DNA from 2 places in the Paenibacillus sp. D51F genome. Region 2 is predicted to be linked to the other one. Evidence: riboswitches for the same ligand, from Rfam matches in the RefSeq annotation. Region 2 holds a riboswitch; the other holds the start of a gene.
The links. A riboswitch is a leader RNA that binds a small molecule or an ion and turns the genes downstream of it on or off. The one in region 2 is predicted to bind glycine.

Region 1: another riboswitch for glycine. It lies ahead of sdaAB (L-serine ammonia-lyase, iron-sulfur-dependent subunit beta); the one in region 2 lies ahead of gcvT (glycine cleavage system aminomethyltransferase GcvT).

What each region holds. Positions count from the first base shown of each region.
Region 1 covers NZ_JBKFAO010000006.1:190,855-199,815, forward strand. Annotated here, with positions in the region: glycine riboswitch at 1,487-1,587, shown strand; glycine riboswitch at 1,588-1,701, shown strand; gene sdaAB (L-serine ammonia-lyase, iron-sulfur-dependent subunit beta) at 1,793-2,518, shown strand; gene sdaAA (L-serine ammonia-lyase, iron-sulfur-dependent, subunit alpha) at 2,487-3,410, shown strand; gene ACLBWT_RS13260 (ABC transporter substrate-binding protein) at 3,611-4,867, shown strand; gene ACLBWT_RS13265 (carbohydrate ABC transporter permease) at 4,928-5,890, shown strand; gene ACLBWT_RS13270 (carbohydrate ABC transporter permease) at 5,887-6,714, shown strand; partial or broken gene ACLBWT_RS13275 (YrpD family protein) at 6,912-7,118, shown strand; gene ACLBWT_RS13280 (copper amine oxidase N-terminal domain-containing protein) at 7,366-7,845, shown strand; gene ACLBWT_RS13285 (hypothetical protein) at 8,449-8,661, opposite strand; gene ACLBWT_RS13290 (cell wall-binding repeat-containing protein) at 8,833-8,961, shown strand, end outside.
Region 2 covers NZ_JBKFAO010000024.1:4,403-13,363, reverse strand. Annotated here, with positions in the region: gene ACLBWT_RS23125 (DHA2 family efflux MFS transporter permease subunit) at 1-1,066, opposite strand, end outside; gene gcvH (glycine cleavage system protein GcvH) at 1,394-1,783, opposite strand; glycine riboswitch at 1,951-2,050, shown strand; glycine riboswitch at 2,054-2,160, shown strand; gene gcvT (glycine cleavage system aminomethyltransferase GcvT) at 2,372-3,496, shown strand; gene gcvPA (aminomethyl-transferring glycine dehydrogenase subunit GcvPA) at 3,507-4,886, shown strand; gene gcvPB (aminomethyl-transferring glycine dehydrogenase subunit GcvPB) at 4,925-6,382, shown strand; gene ACLBWT_RS23100 (lipoate--protein ligase family protein) at 6,680-7,513, shown strand; gene ACLBWT_RS23095 (hypothetical protein) at 7,515-7,973, opposite strand; gene ACLBWT_RS23090 (hypothetical protein) at 8,103-8,228, opposite strand; gene ACLBWT_RS23085 (dipeptidase) at 8,524-8,961, shown strand, end outside.

The DNA of each region.
Region 1 (8,961 bases), on a different contig from region 2:
CTTAGGTAATCGCCGAGTTCAACGAGCTATGGGACATAGTTCAGCTAGTTGTAGCCGCTGCATTTGCCGGATTGGGATAGCGACAAAAACCTTGATCGGGCTGAAAAAGCGGCCGGTAAAAAAGGCATAAGCACGCAGGAGGCTGGAACCTGAGGAGGTTTCGGCCTGTTCAGGCTGCATATAGGCTTTATTTAGATTTAGATTTAGATTTAGATTTAGATTTAGATTTAGATTTAGATTTAGATTTAGATTTAGATTTAGATTTAGATTTAGATTTAGATTTAAGCTTGGTCATGTCGTGGTCGTGGTCGTGGTCGTGGTCGATGTGAGGTCGAGGTCGAGGTGGTCGTGGTCTTGAGCGTGGTCGTGGTCGATGTGAGGTCGAGGTCGAGGTGGTCGTGGTCTTGAGAGTGGTTTTAGCTTAGGCTTGAGCCTCATGCAGGAACGCTCGCTTTGTGCGGTAAATTGTTGCTGAGGTGGGAATTCGGGTGTCATTAGACAACGTATCGGACATACGATCCGTTATTTAGGGATTTTCATCGATTTCGCCGAGTTATCGGACATACGATCCGCTATTTGGGGTAAAACAGTCCGTTTTGAGTGGTTATCTCAAAAATAAGGGATCTTATGTCCGTTAAATTTTTTTGAACGGAGATTTACGCTGAAATAGCGGATCGTATGTCCGATACGAGAGAAGTTTTGGTTTTGAATGACAGTCGGCACACCCCGGCACCATGCCCAGCATCGTAAACAATCTGCCCCGCCCCCCGGCACCATGCCCAGCATCGTAAACAATCTGCCCCGACCCCCGGCACCATGCCCAGCATCGTACAATCTGCCCCGACCCCCGACCCCCGACCCCCGGCACCATGCAGCCAGCATCGCCCAATCTGCCCCCCGACCTCCGGCACCATGCAGCCAGCATCTTACAATCTGTCCCGAACCCCGGCACCATGCAGCCAGCATCTTACAATCTGTCCCGAACCCCGGCACCATCCAGCCAGCTTCGTGCAATCTGCCCCGACCCCCGGCACCATGTCCAGCATCTTACAATCTGTCCCGAACCCCGGCACCATGCAGCCAGCATCATCTGCCCCGAGCCCCTGTACCATGCAGCCAGCATCGTACAATCTGCCCCGAGCCCCTGTACCATGCAGCCAGCATCGTACAATCTGCCCCGAACCCCGGCACCATGCAGCCAGCATCGCCCAATCTTCCCGCGAACCCCACCATGCAGCCAGCATCGCCCCAATCTCCCCTCGGCCAGATTCCAAGCAGCATGAATCACACAGCCGGCCCGCAGAGCCGGCCTCGTACGCCATGCACTCATAGCCCGTCCCGTGCAGCGCTATGACCGCCTTTTCGCGTATTCGCCGCCTCCAGTCATCCTGCCCGCGGACTGCGGGTTGAAGATGGCCGCGCTCCTGCATATAATGAGTGTAGATAACGTTTGCAATCTGACGAAATCCTTAATTGAATAGAGCGGATGAAGGCAGCGGGAGAGACTACCTGAACATAGGGCGGCGCCGAAGGAGTAAGCCCTGGGGACAGGGTGAATCTCTCAGGCAAAAGGACCTTTGCCGGACGCATCTCTGGAGAGAATTCCGTGGCCGCGCACAGGCGCGCGTGGAATCACCCAAGGGGAAACTCGCGAAGCGGGAAGCGAGGCAACTCTCAGGTACAAAGGACAGAGCGGAAGAATCGCTTGGAACGGGCGGCACGCCCTTCTTTCGGCGCATTCTTCTGCTCTGTCCCTTTTTTCGGCCTCTACAACAACTCAAGACGAAGGAGAATGGCTGTGCGGTTCAAAGACGTGTTTTCCATTATCGGTCCGGCCATGGTCGGACCTTCCAGCTCCCATACGGCGGGGGCGGCGCGAATCGGGCTTGCGGGGCGCAGGCTGCTGGGCGAAATGCCGCAGAAAGCGAAAATTTCCTTCTACGGCTCCTTCGCGGCCACCTATCAAGGACATGGCACGGATACAGCCGTCACAGGCGGACTCATGGGCTTTCATACGGATGACCCGCGCCTGCCCGATTCGGTGGAGCTGGCCGAGGAAGCGGGAATGGACCTGGTGTTCCAGGAGGGGAAAGGGCTGTTCCCCCATCCCAACACGGTCCGGCTCGATCTGACCGCTGCGGACGGAAGCCGCGAGCTGTCTCTGCTCGGCACTTCGATCGGTGGAGGCAATGTGGAGGTCGTGGAGGTGAACGGCTTCGCGGTGAAATTCAGCTGCTCGTACCCGACGCTGCTCATCCGGCACCGGGACCAGCCGGGCGTCATCGCGGCGCTCTCCGCGGCGCTGCAGGAGGAAGGGCTCAACATCGGCGGGCTGTCGCTCAGCCGCATGGAGCGCCAGGGGGAGGCGCTGGCCGTGGTGGAGCTGGACGCTCCGGTGCAAGCGGGTCTGATGGAGCGGATCGGCCGAATGCCGCATGTGCTTCAGACGGATTATATGGATTTGAACGATGACAGGGGGAACGACGATGAACTTCCGGACGCTGAAGGAACTGAGTGAGCGCTGCAGCGAAAGCGGCCTGAGCATCGGCCGTCTCATGCTGGAGCAGCAGTCGCGCGAATCGGGCCGCGAGCCCGAGGTGGAATTCACGGCGATGAAGGACTATTACGGCATCATGAAGGAAGCCGTCCATAACGGCCTGACGCGGGACACGACATCCCGCAGCGGCCTGACCGGGCTCGACGCCCAGCGGGTCGCGGCCTACAACGCGGCCGGGGAGCCTAGCCTCGGCGGCGATGCGGGGCGCGCCATGGCGTATGCGCTGGCCGTGTCGGAGGTGAATGCTTCCATGGGCCGCATCGTGGCGACGCCGACGGCAGGCTCCTGCGGCATTATCCCCGGCGTATTTGTCAGCACGCAGGAGCGCTTCGGCTGGAGCGAAGACGAGATGACCTACGGCCTGTTCGCGGCCGGGGCGATCGGTTATGTCATCGCGAACAACTCCTTCGTATCCGGAGCGGAGGGCGGCTGCCAGGCGGAGGTCGGCTCCGCGATCGGCATGGCCGCCGGAGCGCTTGCGGAGCTGCGCGGCGGCACGCCGGAGCAGGCTGTACACGCGGTCGGGCTCGCGCTGAAGAACTCGCTGGGCCTGATCTGCGATCCCGTCGGCGGGCTGGTGGAGATTCCGTGCATCGTGCGCAACGGCTTCGGCGCCGTCACGGCGCTTGCGGCTGCCGATATGGCGCTTGCCGGCGTGCGGAGCGTCATTCCTTCCGACGAGGTCGTGCAGGTGATGCTGGAGGTCGGCGCTGCGATGCCGGAGAAGCACCGAGAGACTGCGGGCGGCGGGCTGGCGCAGACACCGACCGGCAAGAAGCTCATGAGCGAGCTGCGCAAGAAAGGCCGCCCTCTGCGCAAAGCGGAGGATGAGGGCGGGAATACGGAAGGTTAGCAAAACGGAAGGCCCCTTGCCGGGGCCTTTTTTGATTACAAGCGTTGTTTTCTGATCTTTCCCAATCTTTTTCCGCTGCCTGTTTCAAATCCCTCTGAACGGTTTATAGGTATTAAATCCTTTTTCAGCTGGAATACCAGCGGGACAACCGAATAGAATGGTACCATCATGCGCTTCAACATGTCAGGAGGAATGCGGAAGTGGTCAAAACCAGAATGGTTGGCTTATGCATGCTGATTCTTGCCATGATCGCCGCGGGCTGCGGCAGCACCTCATCAACCGATAAAACGAAAACGCTTACACTCTGGTACTGGAACCGAAGCCTCGACGACGGCCTCATCAAGTCCGTCGAGCAGAAGTTCCCTGGCATCCGCATCAACGCGCAGAAAATCGGAGGCGACTTCAAGTCCAAGCTGAAAACGACGCTCGCCGCCGGCTCCGCAGGACCCGATATCGTCGCTTTCAACGATTGGGTGTCCGAGCTGTTCGTCAGCTCCGACCGCTTCTACGATCTGTACGACCTCGGAGCCAAGGAGATCGAGCCGGATTTCCTCGACTGGAAATGGAATTTCGGCGTCACGCCGGAAGGGACGATGATCGCCCTGCCGATCGATACGGGGCCGACCGCTCTGTTCTATCGGGCCGATCTGTTCCAGGAAGCCGGCCTACCGTCGGATCCGGAGGACGTGCACAAGCAGCTTGGAACGTGGGAGAGCTATCTCGACGCAGGCAAGAAGCTTCAGGATCATTTTGCCGGCAAGGTCAAGATGCTCGACAACGTCAACAATGTCTACACCCAGGTCAATGCCCAATCCGACCGCATCTATTTCTCCAAGGAAGACGAATTCATCGGCGATACGCCTGACTCCTCGATGAAGAACGCCTGGAACCTGGCCGTCAAGGCCGCCCAATTGAAGCTGGCTGGAAATGCAAACGCCTTCACGAGCGAATGGAGCGCGGCCATGAACAACAGCAGCATCGCGTCCTTCGTCGGGGCCGTCTGGATGAAAGAGGTTCTGGAGGAGGCCGCGCCGGATACGAGCGGCAAATGGAGAGTCGCCCGGGCTCCGGGCGGAGACGGCAACAACGGCGGCTCCTTCCTCGCCATCATGAAGACGAGCAAATACCCGCAAGAGGCCTTCGAAGTCATCCGCTATCTTCAAAATCCCGACAATCAGATTCAGTCCTATAAAAATCTCAATCTGTTCCCTTCCGCCGCCAAAGCGCTGGACGATCCCGTCATGAAGGAGAAGGAGCCCTTCTTCGGCAATCAGGCGACCGGCGAGATCTTCTCGGAATCCGCGCGGAACGTGAAGCCGGCCTACTTCGGTGGCAAGTATTCGAATGTGAACGGAATCGTCGGCCGCGAGCTGACCTCCGTCGCCCTGCAGGGCAAAAACCCCGACAAAGCCTGGAAAGACGCGATAAGCCGGATCAAAAAAGAGCTGCTGCGCTGACGCGAAAGTCGCTGCCCGCTGTGCATTCCTAAGATCAATGGCTGACAGGAGGTCACCCCAATGGGCAATCCCATGCTGAACGCGGAGCCTGCCCGCGCTCCCGTACCCCCGCGCATCAAAGGCAGCTTGGCTTCGAGACTTTGGAGGCATCGGAAGGAATACCTGGCCATATCGCCTTTTTACATCTTGTTCGCCATTTTCGGCTTGTTCCCGATCGCATTCTCCATGTACCTGTCCTTCCAGAAGTGGGATGGAATCGGAAGGATGAGCTACAACGGAGTGAACAATTACCGCTTCATGCTGACGGATCCCGAATTCTGGAAGGCGGTCGGCAACACGCTGCTCATCTGGATCTACTCGACGATTCCGATGTTGTTCATCGCGCTGGCCGTCGCGTTCCTGCTCAATTCCTCGTTCGTCCGGTTCCGGACCTTCTACCGGATCGGCTATTTCCTGCCGAACGTCACCTCGCTGGTGGCGGTGGCGATCGTGTTCGGCACGATTTTTTCCAACAACTACGGGCTGCTCAACTATGTGCTGAACTTGCTGGGCCTGAATTCGATCGAGTGGCTGAACAAAACCTGGGGCATCCAGCTCGCGGTGTCCGTCATGGTCATCTGGCGCTGGGCGGGCTACAACGCGATCATCTATCTGGCGGGCTTGCAAAGCATCCCGAGCGTTCTCTATGAAGCCGCCAAAATCGACGGGGCCTCGACGATCCAATCCTTTTTCCGGATTACGATCCCGAACCTGAGGCCGATCATCCTCTTCACGCTGATCACCTCGACCATCGGAGGCATGCAGATCTTCACCGAGCCGCAGGTGCTCGCGGGCAATGACGGAGGGGTCAGCGGCGGCGGCCTCACGATCGTGCTGTATCTCTACCGCGAAGCGTTCATCCATAACTACTTCGGCTTCGGCGCGGCCGTCGGCTGGGGGATGTTCGTCCTGATCGCGCTATTCTCGATCGTGAACTGGCTGTTCGTCCAAGGCGGGCCTACCCGCGGGCAGGGGGTGAAGTGATGGCGACGAGAACCAAATCGATCCTGCTCCATATCGGCCTCGCCATCGGGCTGCTGATTTCGATCTTCCCGTTCTATTGGCTGCTCGTCATGGCGACGCGCACGACATCGGATATTTACAGCTTCCCGCCGAAGCTGTGGTTCGGCACCCAACTGCTCGACAATATCGGCCGGGTGTTCGACAACGTCGATTTCTTAGGAGCATTCTGGAATACGTTGTTCGTCGCCTCCGCCTGCACCTTGCTCGTGCTGTTCTTCGATTCGCTGGCGGGATTCACGTTCGCCAAGTTCGATTTCCCGGGCAAAAAGATGCTGTTCGTCCTGCTGCTGGCGACCATGATGGCGCCGTCCCAGCTGTCGCTCGTGCCTTCCTTCGTCATCATGGCCAAATTCGGCTGGGTCGGCACGTTCAAGGCGCTGATCATCCCGGGAATGGCCAATGCGTTCGGGATCTTCTGGATCCGGCAGTACGCCCAGGAATCGGTGCCGTCCGAGCTGCTGGATGCCGGCCGCATCGACGGCTGCGGCTTTCTACGTCTCTATTGGAACGTAGCCCTGCCGATTTTGCGACCCGCGCTTTCCTTCCTCGGCGCCTTTACCTTCATCGGAGCGTGGAACGACTACCTGTGGCCGCTGATCATCCTGACCGACGAGCGCAAATATACGCTGCAGGTGGCGTTGGCGTCGCTGAACGGGATCTACGTGACGGATTATTCGATGGTCATCGCCGGAACATTGCTTGCCGTCATTCCCCTTATCATCCTGTTCCTGTTCATCAGCAAGCAGTTCATCTCGGATATCGCAGCAGGCGCGATCAAGAGCTGACGCTTTCCTGACGAAGGGCATGGATGTATAAGTCGAGCCGATTGGCGCAAAAGGTCAAACGAAGCAAGCTGGCGCCGGTGAGCCTCCAAGCGTCAGCTTGCTTCTTTGCGTTTGGCCTGAACATATGGAATCCGGGACTATAGATTCAGAACGGACTAGCTGTTTACTCCTGAAAATCGGATAGAACGGCTTACAACGTTAATTTTGATTCGTCATACAGCCAGGTTCAGTATCGGAATGGATATGAGCCAGGCGCCAGCATCAACTACTACACCTATTACAATGCCAGCGGATACGTCCGCATGAAACTTACGGGCACTGCGCTTTGCGCCGATCTTAATTGCAATAATTCAACATCGACAATGCTTACGACAATCATGCAGACGGACCAAGCGGTTAATTAGAGCGCCGTCAACAACTACAAGCTCGTGACAAGCCTCGTTACAAGCGCCACTTCCGGCAATAACGTTGGAGTGTTTTCCAGCATCAAAGTCGGCACGACTTCCGTCCCGTCTGCCAACTTCTCCGCACCTCTGGTGGATCATGCGACGATTTCTCGGGATGCGAACAATACGGTGAGAATTGCTTGTGATTGACAAAGCAACTTTTCGAAGCGATCGCGTCTAATTATTTGAGAATATGATCCTTATCATGAAAGGGATGAGAAAATTGTCTCGTCGAATACAAGTACTCTTTCTGGCATTGATCGTCGGACTGTCTGTTTTTGGGGCCGGATTGGCAGGAGCTGCTAAAGCTCCGTCAAACAACGATGGAATCAATCGTCCAACGATTGTCATCAACGGCAAGGTTTCCGAGTTGAAGGCCGTAATCCCGCCAAGCGGATCGACTATGGTTCCGTTCCGTTCCTTATTTGAAGCCCTTGACCTGAATGCCGAGTTCGACAATAACACCAAAACGGTGACAGCCAAGAACGATACGACAACCGTTACCTTGACCGCCGGTAAAATGACCGGGACGATCAACGGCAAGGAAATCAAGCTCATTCAAAGTCCGGAACTATCACGTGATGATGATTTGATGTATGTCAATCTGCGATTCATCGCCGAAGCATTTGGCGGAGTCGTCGGTTTTGACAAGAGCACGCTTACGGTAACCATTGATTTTAATTGAGATAACCTTGGGAAAAGGGACCCTTCCCGGTCATCAGGCACGGGCAGGTCCCTTTTCCTGTCGCAATAGTGCGGCCCGGGGGGCGATGTTGCTGAGGCGCGTTGCTTCGGTTTGAGCTCCGTTCAGCCCTCGCGCTGTTGTTGCTCCCGACGGCCTCTTTCTATCGCTTCGTCCAGCTTTCGCTGCCGATGGCGAGCAAGAGCATGTTGGTCATGGATTCTGCAACTCCCATTTCATTAACGCCCTCAAGGGCGAGTTTTATCATTTGAAACAGCTGCAGATGTAGCTCTACAGGCTTATGCAGATGCCGAGGTGCCGAGGTGCAGCAGGCGCAGTGGAGCTGGAAAGATCTCCATGCCGTTTGACAGATGGTGCGCTTTGGAGGCGGTCTTTCAATCGCGCCGCTCTGAATTATTTGTATGAACGATACCAGAAAAAAGAGGATACCCGCCGGGGTATCCTCTTTTTCCTTTTTATTTTTTGCATATTTTAAACCTGTAATAACTCTCAGGAGCGTCAGAAAGACAGGAGGGTTGTTGAATTCTCTCCTCCCGTCTGCCAGGACGATGAAATTCCCCTCGCTGTCAAGGAGGGCGAAACGGGTTACTTGCGCAGCTCGAAAAACTCGCAGCCGCTGCGGGAGTGATAGGCCAGGTCGGCGACGCCGGACTGGATGACGACCGTGCGCTCGTCGAAGCGGACAATGCAGCTGCCGGATTCGATCATCTGGTCGTCGCGGAAGACGCGCACCCGAATGCTCTTGTCGAGCGCTTCCTGGAAGTCGGCATCGGTATGAAGCGGGCGTATGTGGGCCATGGCGGGAAGCTCCTTTGTCATAAGGTCGTGGACAGTCATTGAAAGCCATTATAGCACAAGCGCACAGCGCCCGGTCGCTGTCTGGAGGATGGATAGTCGGGCAGGTTTGGGGATGGGCGGCGGAGGAAACGATGATACGGAGATGGATCGGCGGAAGGGGGACTGAGGGCAATGGATAAGGGTCGGAGAGCGGATGGGATTCAAGGCAGCGAACGGGAAAGGAAGGGAGGGATCGAATTCGGCAAACCCCGAATCATAGCCCGCTTCGGGCATGTCCGTCAGGCAGCTTTGTTCGGGCTT
Region 2 (8,961 bases):
CCGTCAGCAGCCAAAGCACGACGAACACAAGCACCAAGCCCGGCAATACGAGCCAGCGCGGACCGTATTTATCGAACAGCCTGCCCATGACCGGAGACATGATGCCGTTGATCAGTCCGCCGGGAAGCAGCAGCAGTCCCGCCGCGAGCGGCAGCAGGCCGATGCCGGCCTGCAAATACAAAGGCAGCAGAATGACGGTGGAAAGAATGATCATCATCCCGATGAAGATCATCAGCGTGCCGAGCGTGAACATCGGGAAGCGGAATGCCCGCAGATTCATCATCGGCTGCTTCATCCGCAGCTGGCGGACGGTGAACAGGATCAAGGCGACGATGCCGACGGCGATGCCGATAATGACTTTCGGGCTGCTCCAGCCATGGTCGCCTTCTCCTGCGCTGCTGAAGCCGTAGACTATGCCTCCGAAGCCGAGGCTGGAGAGCAGGATCGAGAAGATGTCAATGCGCGGACGGGCAAGCTCGGAGACGTTTTTCATGAACATCAGGCCGAACAGAAGCGCGACGACCAGAAGCGGCAGCGCCGTCCAGAAAATCGTTCTCCAGCTGGCATACTCGAGGAACAGGCCGGCTATGGCAGGCCCGACCGCTGGCGCGAACATGATGACAAGCCCCATCATGCCCATTGCCGCTCCCCGCTTGTGCGGCGGGAATATAACCAGTACCGTATTGAACATCAGCGGAATGAGCAGGCCGGTGCCGACCGCCTGGACAAGCCTTGCAATGAACAGGAAAGCGAAGCTCGGCGCGCTCGCCGCGATCAGCGTGCCGGCAATCGAGAATACGAGCGATGCGGTGAACAGCTGGCGCGTCGTGAACCATTGGAGCAGCAGACCCGAGATCGGTACGAGAATCGCGAGCACAAGCAGAAACCCGGTCGTAAGCCACTGAATCGTGGCAGGCTCGACCTTGAACGTGCTCATCAGCTCATTCAGCGCGATATTGAGTGCCGTTTCGCTGAACATGCCGATGAATCCGGCAAGCAGCAGAGCGGTCATGATCGGAACAACCTTGAAGGAATTTCCTTCTTGAGGAGCAGCGGCTGCTCCCATTGTTTTTTCCATTCTGATTTCCCTCCTGGGACAGGTTCTCCCCGTCATTTATCTCTTTTAGTTTCCGACCCCTCCATCGGTTCCATTCACAAGCACAGGCTTGAATTCCTCCACGAGTCGGAACGGCCGGATGTCCTTGTTCGTCATCGCGAGAATGACGGCTCCGAATGAGAACGATCGGTCTAGTCTTGAAACCACAAAAAAGGCATCCGGTCAACGGACCGGATGCCTGTAGTCAATCATTACCGAGCCGCGCATGGGAAAATGGACATCCGCAAGCGGCAAAAGGAGAGCGCGGCAACGCGCCCTCCTCCGCTGCATGGGAGCCTAGTCCGCCAGCTTGGCGTAAGCTTCCGCGTCCAGCAGCGCCGCTACCGCCGCCTTGGCGTCGGCGCCCGTGTCGATCTCGATCATCCAGCCGCCGGCAAAAGGATCGGTGTTGACGAGCTCCGGCGAGTCGCCCAGCTCTTCGTTGACGCGGACGACCGTTCCGCTGACGGGGGAGTACAGGTCGGACACCGTTTTGACGGACTCGATGGTCCCGAGGGGCTGTCCCGCTTCAACGCTGTCTCCAGCCTGCGGCAGCTCGACGAACACGATGTCACCGAGCTGATGCTGGGCATGGTCCGTAATGCCGATCCGAACAATCGTCTCTCCTGCCGCTTCCGCCCACTCATGCTCCTCCGTATAGCCCAATCCTGCGCGAATCTCACTCACTGGACGCTCATCCTTTCCCATCATGGCCTGGTTTGGCAATCTATGCGCAAAGCGTAAACGATGACGGGCGCTGTGTCAACATAACTCACTCGGCATGTCTTTTAAGCTGAAATTCTGTTGACACAGGGTCGTCCCATCTGTAAAACTGGTTGTAACTGAATATGCGGATGAACGCAACGGGAGAGATCGCCGGTACATGAAGCGGCGCCGAAGGAGTAACCCTGCCCGGCAGGGGAATCTCTCAGGCAGAAGGACCTTTGCGGGACGCGCCTCTGGAGAGAACGGAAGCTTGCGGCCCCGCCGCTTCGCCGACGTCACCCAAGGGGAAACCTGCGGAGACGAATGCGCAGGGTAACTCTCAGGTACCAAGGACAGAGCATGGATGACACGTTAAGCATGGCTGCGAATTTTTTTGCAGCCGGCGCAAGCGTTGTTTTTCCTGCGCTGTCCTTTTTGCTTTTCTCCCTCTCATTAGTGCGCCAAGGAGGGCTTCTCCATCAGTCGGGCGTTGAATGCTTGCAAGGGGAAGATGAACAATCAGCGAACAGGCTTTACTTTCGAGTACGAGCATACAAAGGGAGGACTACCATGGCCAATCTGCGCACGACCCCGCTCCATTCCCTCTACAAGGAATACGGCGAAGCCCGCTGCATCGACTTCGGCGGCTGGGATCTGCCGGTTCAGTTCACCGGCATTCTGAAAGAGCATGAGGCTGTCCGCCAGCGTGCCGGGCTGTTCGATGTGTCCCATATGGGCGAGTTCCTCGTCACCGGCCAGTTCGCCGGCGATTTCCTGCAGCGCGTGACGACGAACGACGTGTCCAAGCTGAAAGACGGCTCCGCCCAATACACGCTCATGTGCTATCCGGACGGAGGCGTCGTCGACGATCTGCTCGTCTACCGGATCAGCGAGGACCAGTACATGCTCGTCGTCAACGCTTCCAACATCGGCAAGGATCTCGATTGGCTGCGGGAGCATCTGATCGGGGACGTGACGGTGGAGGACCGCTCCGACGATACGGCGCTGATCGCTCTGCAGGGTCCCCTTGCAGGAGAAATACTGGACCGCTGCACAGATACCGGCTGGAGCGGGCTGAAGCCGTTCGAGTTCCTGCCGAAGGCGGCCGTATGCGGCGTCGAGCTGCTGCTCTCCCGCACCGGCTACACCGGAGAGGACGGCTTCGAGCTGTACGCGCCGGCCGCCGACGCCGCCAAGCTGTGGCGCGCGCTGATGGAAGCCGGCGCTCCGCTCGGCCTCGAGGCCGCCGGTCTCGGCGCGCGCGATACGCTGCGCTTCGAGGCGAGGCTGCCGCTGTACGGCCAGGAGCTGTCTGCGGATATATCCCCTCTGGAAGCCGGACTCGGATTTTTCGTGAAGCTGGATGCAGGCGACTTCATCGGCCGCGACGCGCTCGCTGCGCAGAAGGAAGCCGGGGTGCCCCGCAAGCTTGTCGGCATCGAGCTGCTGGAGCGAGGCATCCCGCGCTCCCATTACCAGGTCTACGCCGGAGAGCAGCTGATCGGCGAGGTGACATCGGGCACCCAGTCGCCGACGCTGAAGCGCAATCTCGGACTCGCGCTGCTCCAGGCCGAGCATGCCGCGGTCGGCACCGAGGTGGAGGTCGACATCCGCGGCAAGCGGTTGAAGGCAGCTGTCGTCAAAACCCCTTTCTACAAACGAAACGCGGCATCGCCCGCATCAGCCAAGGAGTGACAAACCCTTAATGACGACCCAGCATCGCTACATCCCCATGACCGAGCAGGACCAGCAGGAAATGCTGCAGACGATCGGCGCGGCCACCCTGGAAGACCTGTTCCGCGATATTCCGCAATCGATCCGCTACAAGGGCACGCTGCCGATGTCGGGCGCGCTCGACGAATGGGCTCTCCTCCGCCATCTGAAGGAGCTGGCCGGCCGCAACGCCGATCATGAAACGACGACGAGCTTCCTTGGCGCCGGTCTCTACGACCACCATATTCCCGTCGTCATCAACCATATGATCTCCCGCTCGGAATTCTATACGGCTTATACTCCTTATCAGCCGGAAATCAGCCAAGGCGAGCTGCAGGCGATCTTCGAGTTCCAGTCCTACATCTGCGAGCTGACCGGCATGGCTGTCGCCAACGCCAGCATGTACGACGGCGCGACCGCCTTGTCCGAGGCGGCGGCTCTTGCCTCCGCCCATACCCGCCGCAAGCGCATCGTCGTCTCCAGCGCCGTGCATCCAGAGGCGCGCGAGATTTTGCGCACAAGCGCCCACGGCCTCGGGCTTGAGCTCGTTGAAGTCGGGTTCCAAGGCGGCGTCACCGACCTGGAAGCGCTCCGCTCCGCCGTCGCTGGCGGCGAGACTGCCGCGGTGCTCGTGCAGTCGCCGAACTTCTTCGGCTGCATCGAGGATCTCGCGGCGATCGAGCCGATCATCCACGAAGCCAAAGGGCTGCTCGTCGTGAGCAGCAATCCGCTCTCGCTCGGCTTGCTGGAATCCCCCGGCGCGCTAGGCGCCGACATCGTCGTCGGCGATGCCCAGCCGCTCGGCATCCCTTCCTCCCTCGGGGGACCGACCTGCGGGTTTTTCTCTGTGGCCGAGCCGCTCATGCGCCGCATGCCGGGACGCATCGTCGGCCAGACCAAGGATCTCGACGGCAAGCGCGGCTTCGTGCTGACGCTGCAAGCCCGCGAGCAGCATATCCGCCGCGAGAAGGCGACATCCAACATCTGCTCGAACCAGGCGCTGCTCGCCCTGTGCGCTTCCATCTATCTCAGCGTGATGGGCAAGCAGGGCATCCGCGAAGCCGCCGAGCTCAATATCCGCAAATCGCATTACGCCTCCAAGACGCTTGGTTCGGTGGAAGGAATCGGTCTGCCGTTCGGCTCCGCTCCTTTCTTCAATGAATTCGTGGTCTCTCTGCCGGAAGGCGTATCGGCCAAGGAGCTGAACAGCAAGCTGCTCGCCGAGGGCTTCCTCGGCGGCTTCGATCTCGGCTCCGCTTACCCGGAGCTGGAGGGCCATAGGCTCGTCGCCGTAACCGAGAAGCGCACGAAGGAAGAGATCGACGCATTCGCCGCCGCGCTTGGCGGCCTGACGAAGGAGGCGCGCGCATGAGCAGCCATGAACAACTGAAGAGCGCCGGAATCATCGATGTGAAACCGGAGAAAGCGCTCATTTTCGAGATGAGCCGTGAAGGCCGCAAAGCCTATTCCCTTCCTGTCTGCGACGTGCCGGATGAGGAAGGGCTCGAGGATCTGATCCCTTCCTCCCTGCTCCGCAAGCAGCCGGCTTCCCTGCCGGAAGTGTACGAGGTGGACGTCATCCGCCATTATACCGAGCTGTCCCGCCGCAACTTCGGCGTCGACAACGGCTTCTACCCGCTCGGTTCCTGCACGATGAAATACAATCCGAAAATCAACGAGGATGCGGCGCGGCTGAACGGCTTCGCCCGCATCCATCCTTACCAGCCGGAAGAGAGCATCCAAGGCGCGCTGGAGCTGTTGTACGTGCTGCAAAACGATCTTGCCGCGCTTACCGGCATGGATGCCGTTACGCTGCAGCCTGCTGCCGGAGCCCACGGCGAGTGGACCGGCCTCATGATGATCCGCGCCTATCACGAGAGCCGCGGCGAGAAGCGCACGAAGGTCATCGTGCCGGACTCCTCGCACGGCACCAACCCGGCCAGCGCCACGACGGCCGGCCTGGATACGATCACGATCAAGTCCAATGAGCGCGGACTTGTCGATCTCGACGCGCTGCGAGCTGCAGTCGGCCCTGATACAGCCGCCCTCATGCTCACGAACCCGAGCACGCTCGGCCTGTTCGAGGAGCAGATCGTCGAGATCGCCGCCATCGTGCATGAAGCCGGCGGCCTGCTCTACTACGACGGAGCGAACTCCAACGCCATCATGGGCATTACTCGCCCGGGCGACATGGGCTTCGACGTCGTGCATCTCAACCTGCACAAAACCATGAGCACGCCGCATGGCGGCGGCGGTCCCGGAGCTGGTCCTGTCGGCGTAAAAGCCCATCTGACTCCGTTCCTTCCGAAGCCGGTCGTCGGCAAGCGCGATGACGGCAGCTACTTCTTCGACTTCGACCGTCCCGCTTCCATCGGCCGCGTCAAATCGTACTACGGCAACTTCGGCATATTGGTCCGCGCTTACACGTATATCCGCACCTACGGTCCGGAAGGGCTGCGACGCGTCTCGGAATGCGCCGTACTGAACGCCAACTACATGATGGCGCGCCTCTCGGAAGCCTATGAGATTCCGTACCCTGGCGTCTGCAAGCATGAGTTCGTCATGTCCGGCCGCGGACTCAAGGAATACGGCGTGCGCACGCTCGACGTCGCCAAGCGGCTGCTCGACTTCGGCTATCACCCGCCGACCATCTACTTCCCGCTCAACGTCGAGGAATGCATCATGATCGAGCCGACGGAGACCGAGAGCAAGGAAACTCTCGACGCCTTCATCGACACGATGATCCGCATCGCCCGCGAAGCGAAGGAAACGCCGGAGCTCGTGCAGAACGCTCCTTATACGACCGTCGTGCGGCGGCTGGACGAAACCCAGGCTGCCCGCAAGCCGGTGCTGAACTGCTCCTGCTAGAAGGCCTGGATACAAAAAAAGCTTTTCCCGGCACTGCCCGGGAAAAGCTTTTTTACATGGCTGCGCATGTCTGGCTCTACCTGCTTGAACCTGTGATGTCCAGCATCTCGATAAGAACGGACGGCCAATCATCCGGGTGGAACTCATGTCCGGCTCCTTCAACATAGTTGATCAGGTGCTGTTCCCGCCTTCAGATTCGTCGCCAGACATAACGGGCAACTCTTCATGAAGGAGATAGGACGAATATGTTAAAGTGTATGGAAACGATCCGGTTGTTAAGGAAGGAAAAAGATTGCCATGATACAAAAAATTTATCCCGGCCTGCTTTTGCTTGACCGCATGGATGATTGGGCGGAGCCGGACGTGCTCCACTCCTTTGCATTGGACGAGCTGCTCTGCCGCCAGACCGGTCTCGACGGCGTCCCCGTTCTTCATCTTTGGCGCCACCCTTCGGGCTTCGTCATGGGACCGCGCGACAGCCGGCTGCCGGAGGCCGCGCTTGCCTCCAAGGAACTTGAGCGCCTCGGGCTTTCAGTCGCTGTCCGCAACTCCGGCGGGGCAGCCGTGCCTCTTGATCCCGGAGTCGTGAATATTTCCCTTATCCTGCCTCTTCAAGGCAGCGCCTCGGTCCGGTTCAACGATGATTTCCAGCTGATGTACGAGCTGATTGCCGCCGCGCTGGATGGCTTCGGGGCCCGTGTCGACAAAGGTGAAATCTCGGGAGCCTACTGTCCCGGAGACTACGATCTCAGCATTGATGGCCTCAAGTTCTGCGGCATCGCGCAGCGCAGGCTCGCCCGCTCCTACATCATACAAGCTTTCGTCAATGCCGGAGGCTCGGGAGCCGAGCGCGGCCGCCTCGTACGTCAGTTCTACGATACTGCCGCCGGCAGCTCGGACACCAATCTCAGTTATCCGCTTGTGGAGGCCGGCACGATGGCAAGCTTGGAAGAGCTGGTCGACGGCCTTTGGCCGGATCCGGCCCGCCTGTTCGCCGAAGCCGCCGCAGATGCTGCCTTTGGCAGCGGCAGCCATGCCATCTTCCCTTCCGTCCGCATGCCGGCGAACTCCACCATCCGCGAGCTGGCGCATTCGCTGCGCAGCCGTTATCCGATCGGCCGTCGGCCGTAACTCAGAGGCTTTTCCCGCCACGAATGACATAAAGGGCGGGAGAAGCCTTTTCACGATTCGGCATAACCGAATCGTATAAGCCGGAATTGACAACTGCATAGTGCCGATCAGGAGAATCGCCATCTTTATGCGGCCATTTCTTGTCAAAGCTCTTCAGTTGCTCGCCTATTTGAGCAAGCAGGTGGGCATTGGCAGCAGGTACGGCAGCCGGGTGGTCCGACGTCTTTCGATTGCTCTCGTATTCATGGTCCGACGTCATTCGATTGCTCTCGTACTCATGGTCCGACGCCTTTCGATTGCTCTCGTATTCATGGCCGGACGCTTTTCGATCGCTTTTAGTTTCGTTGCTCCATGCCTTTCTATGGCTTTCCGATTCGTGGCTCCACTCCTTTCGATCCCTTTCCGATTCTTGACCCCATTCCATGGTTGGGGCGGCATAATAATTCCAATCGTTTATCATAAGTCACCTGATTTCCTGATTTGATTTTGCTAATTAAGCGCACAAAAAAAGCCACGGACTCCGAGTCCGTGACTTCATCAATGGGCCGTGCGGGCAGCTCCGTCCTACAAGCCATGCCGCCGCATCGTCCTACTCATGGTCCGTGGAGACCTCCGGGAATGACGCTTCCCGGTACGTGACATATTCAGTTGGTGCATCGTTCCTGCCCGCAGCATTGCTAGCTGCCGTCATCGCCATTCCGTTCATGACCGTCATCTCCATCAGCCTCCCTTCAATTTGCTTTCTGTGGTCATTGTATGGCGCTCAAGCCTGTCCCGTCAATCCATATGGACGGTAGAAAATGCTTTAGGCTTTTTTAGCCTGCTTTTTTAGCCTGCTTTTTTAGCCTGCTTTTTTAACTTAACGGGGAACGGCCGTACTCCCCGAACATTAGCTGCGGCAATGATCATACGGAGGTTTATTCCCTGCACCTGCTCAGGTTATAATAGAATCACACGGCTTTCATGCCGATGCTGTCCGTGACGCTACGGATTCCAGGAGGTACATATCGATGTCCTATTCCGAATATTTCGCTTCACGCCGGGAAGAACAGCTGGAGGAATTGAAGCAGTGGCTTCGCATTCCGAGCATCTCGGCTCTATCCGAGCATAAGCAAGACATCCAGTCCGCAGCCGCTTGGCTGGCCGACACGCTCAAGCGCGCAGGACTCGAAAATATCGAGATCATGCCGACGGCGGGCAATCCCGTCGTCTATGCCGATTACCTGCATGCCCCAGGCAAACCGACGATTCTGGTCTACGGCCATTACGACGTCCAGCCGGTCGATCCGCTGAACCTGTGGACGAGTCCTCCGTTCGAGCCGGAGATCCGCGGAGACAAGCTGTACGGCCGCGGCACGACCGACGACAAAGGCCAGACGTTCATCCATATCAAAGCGATCGAAGCGATACTCAAGCAGGAAGGCACGCTTCCAGTCAACGTCAAGCTT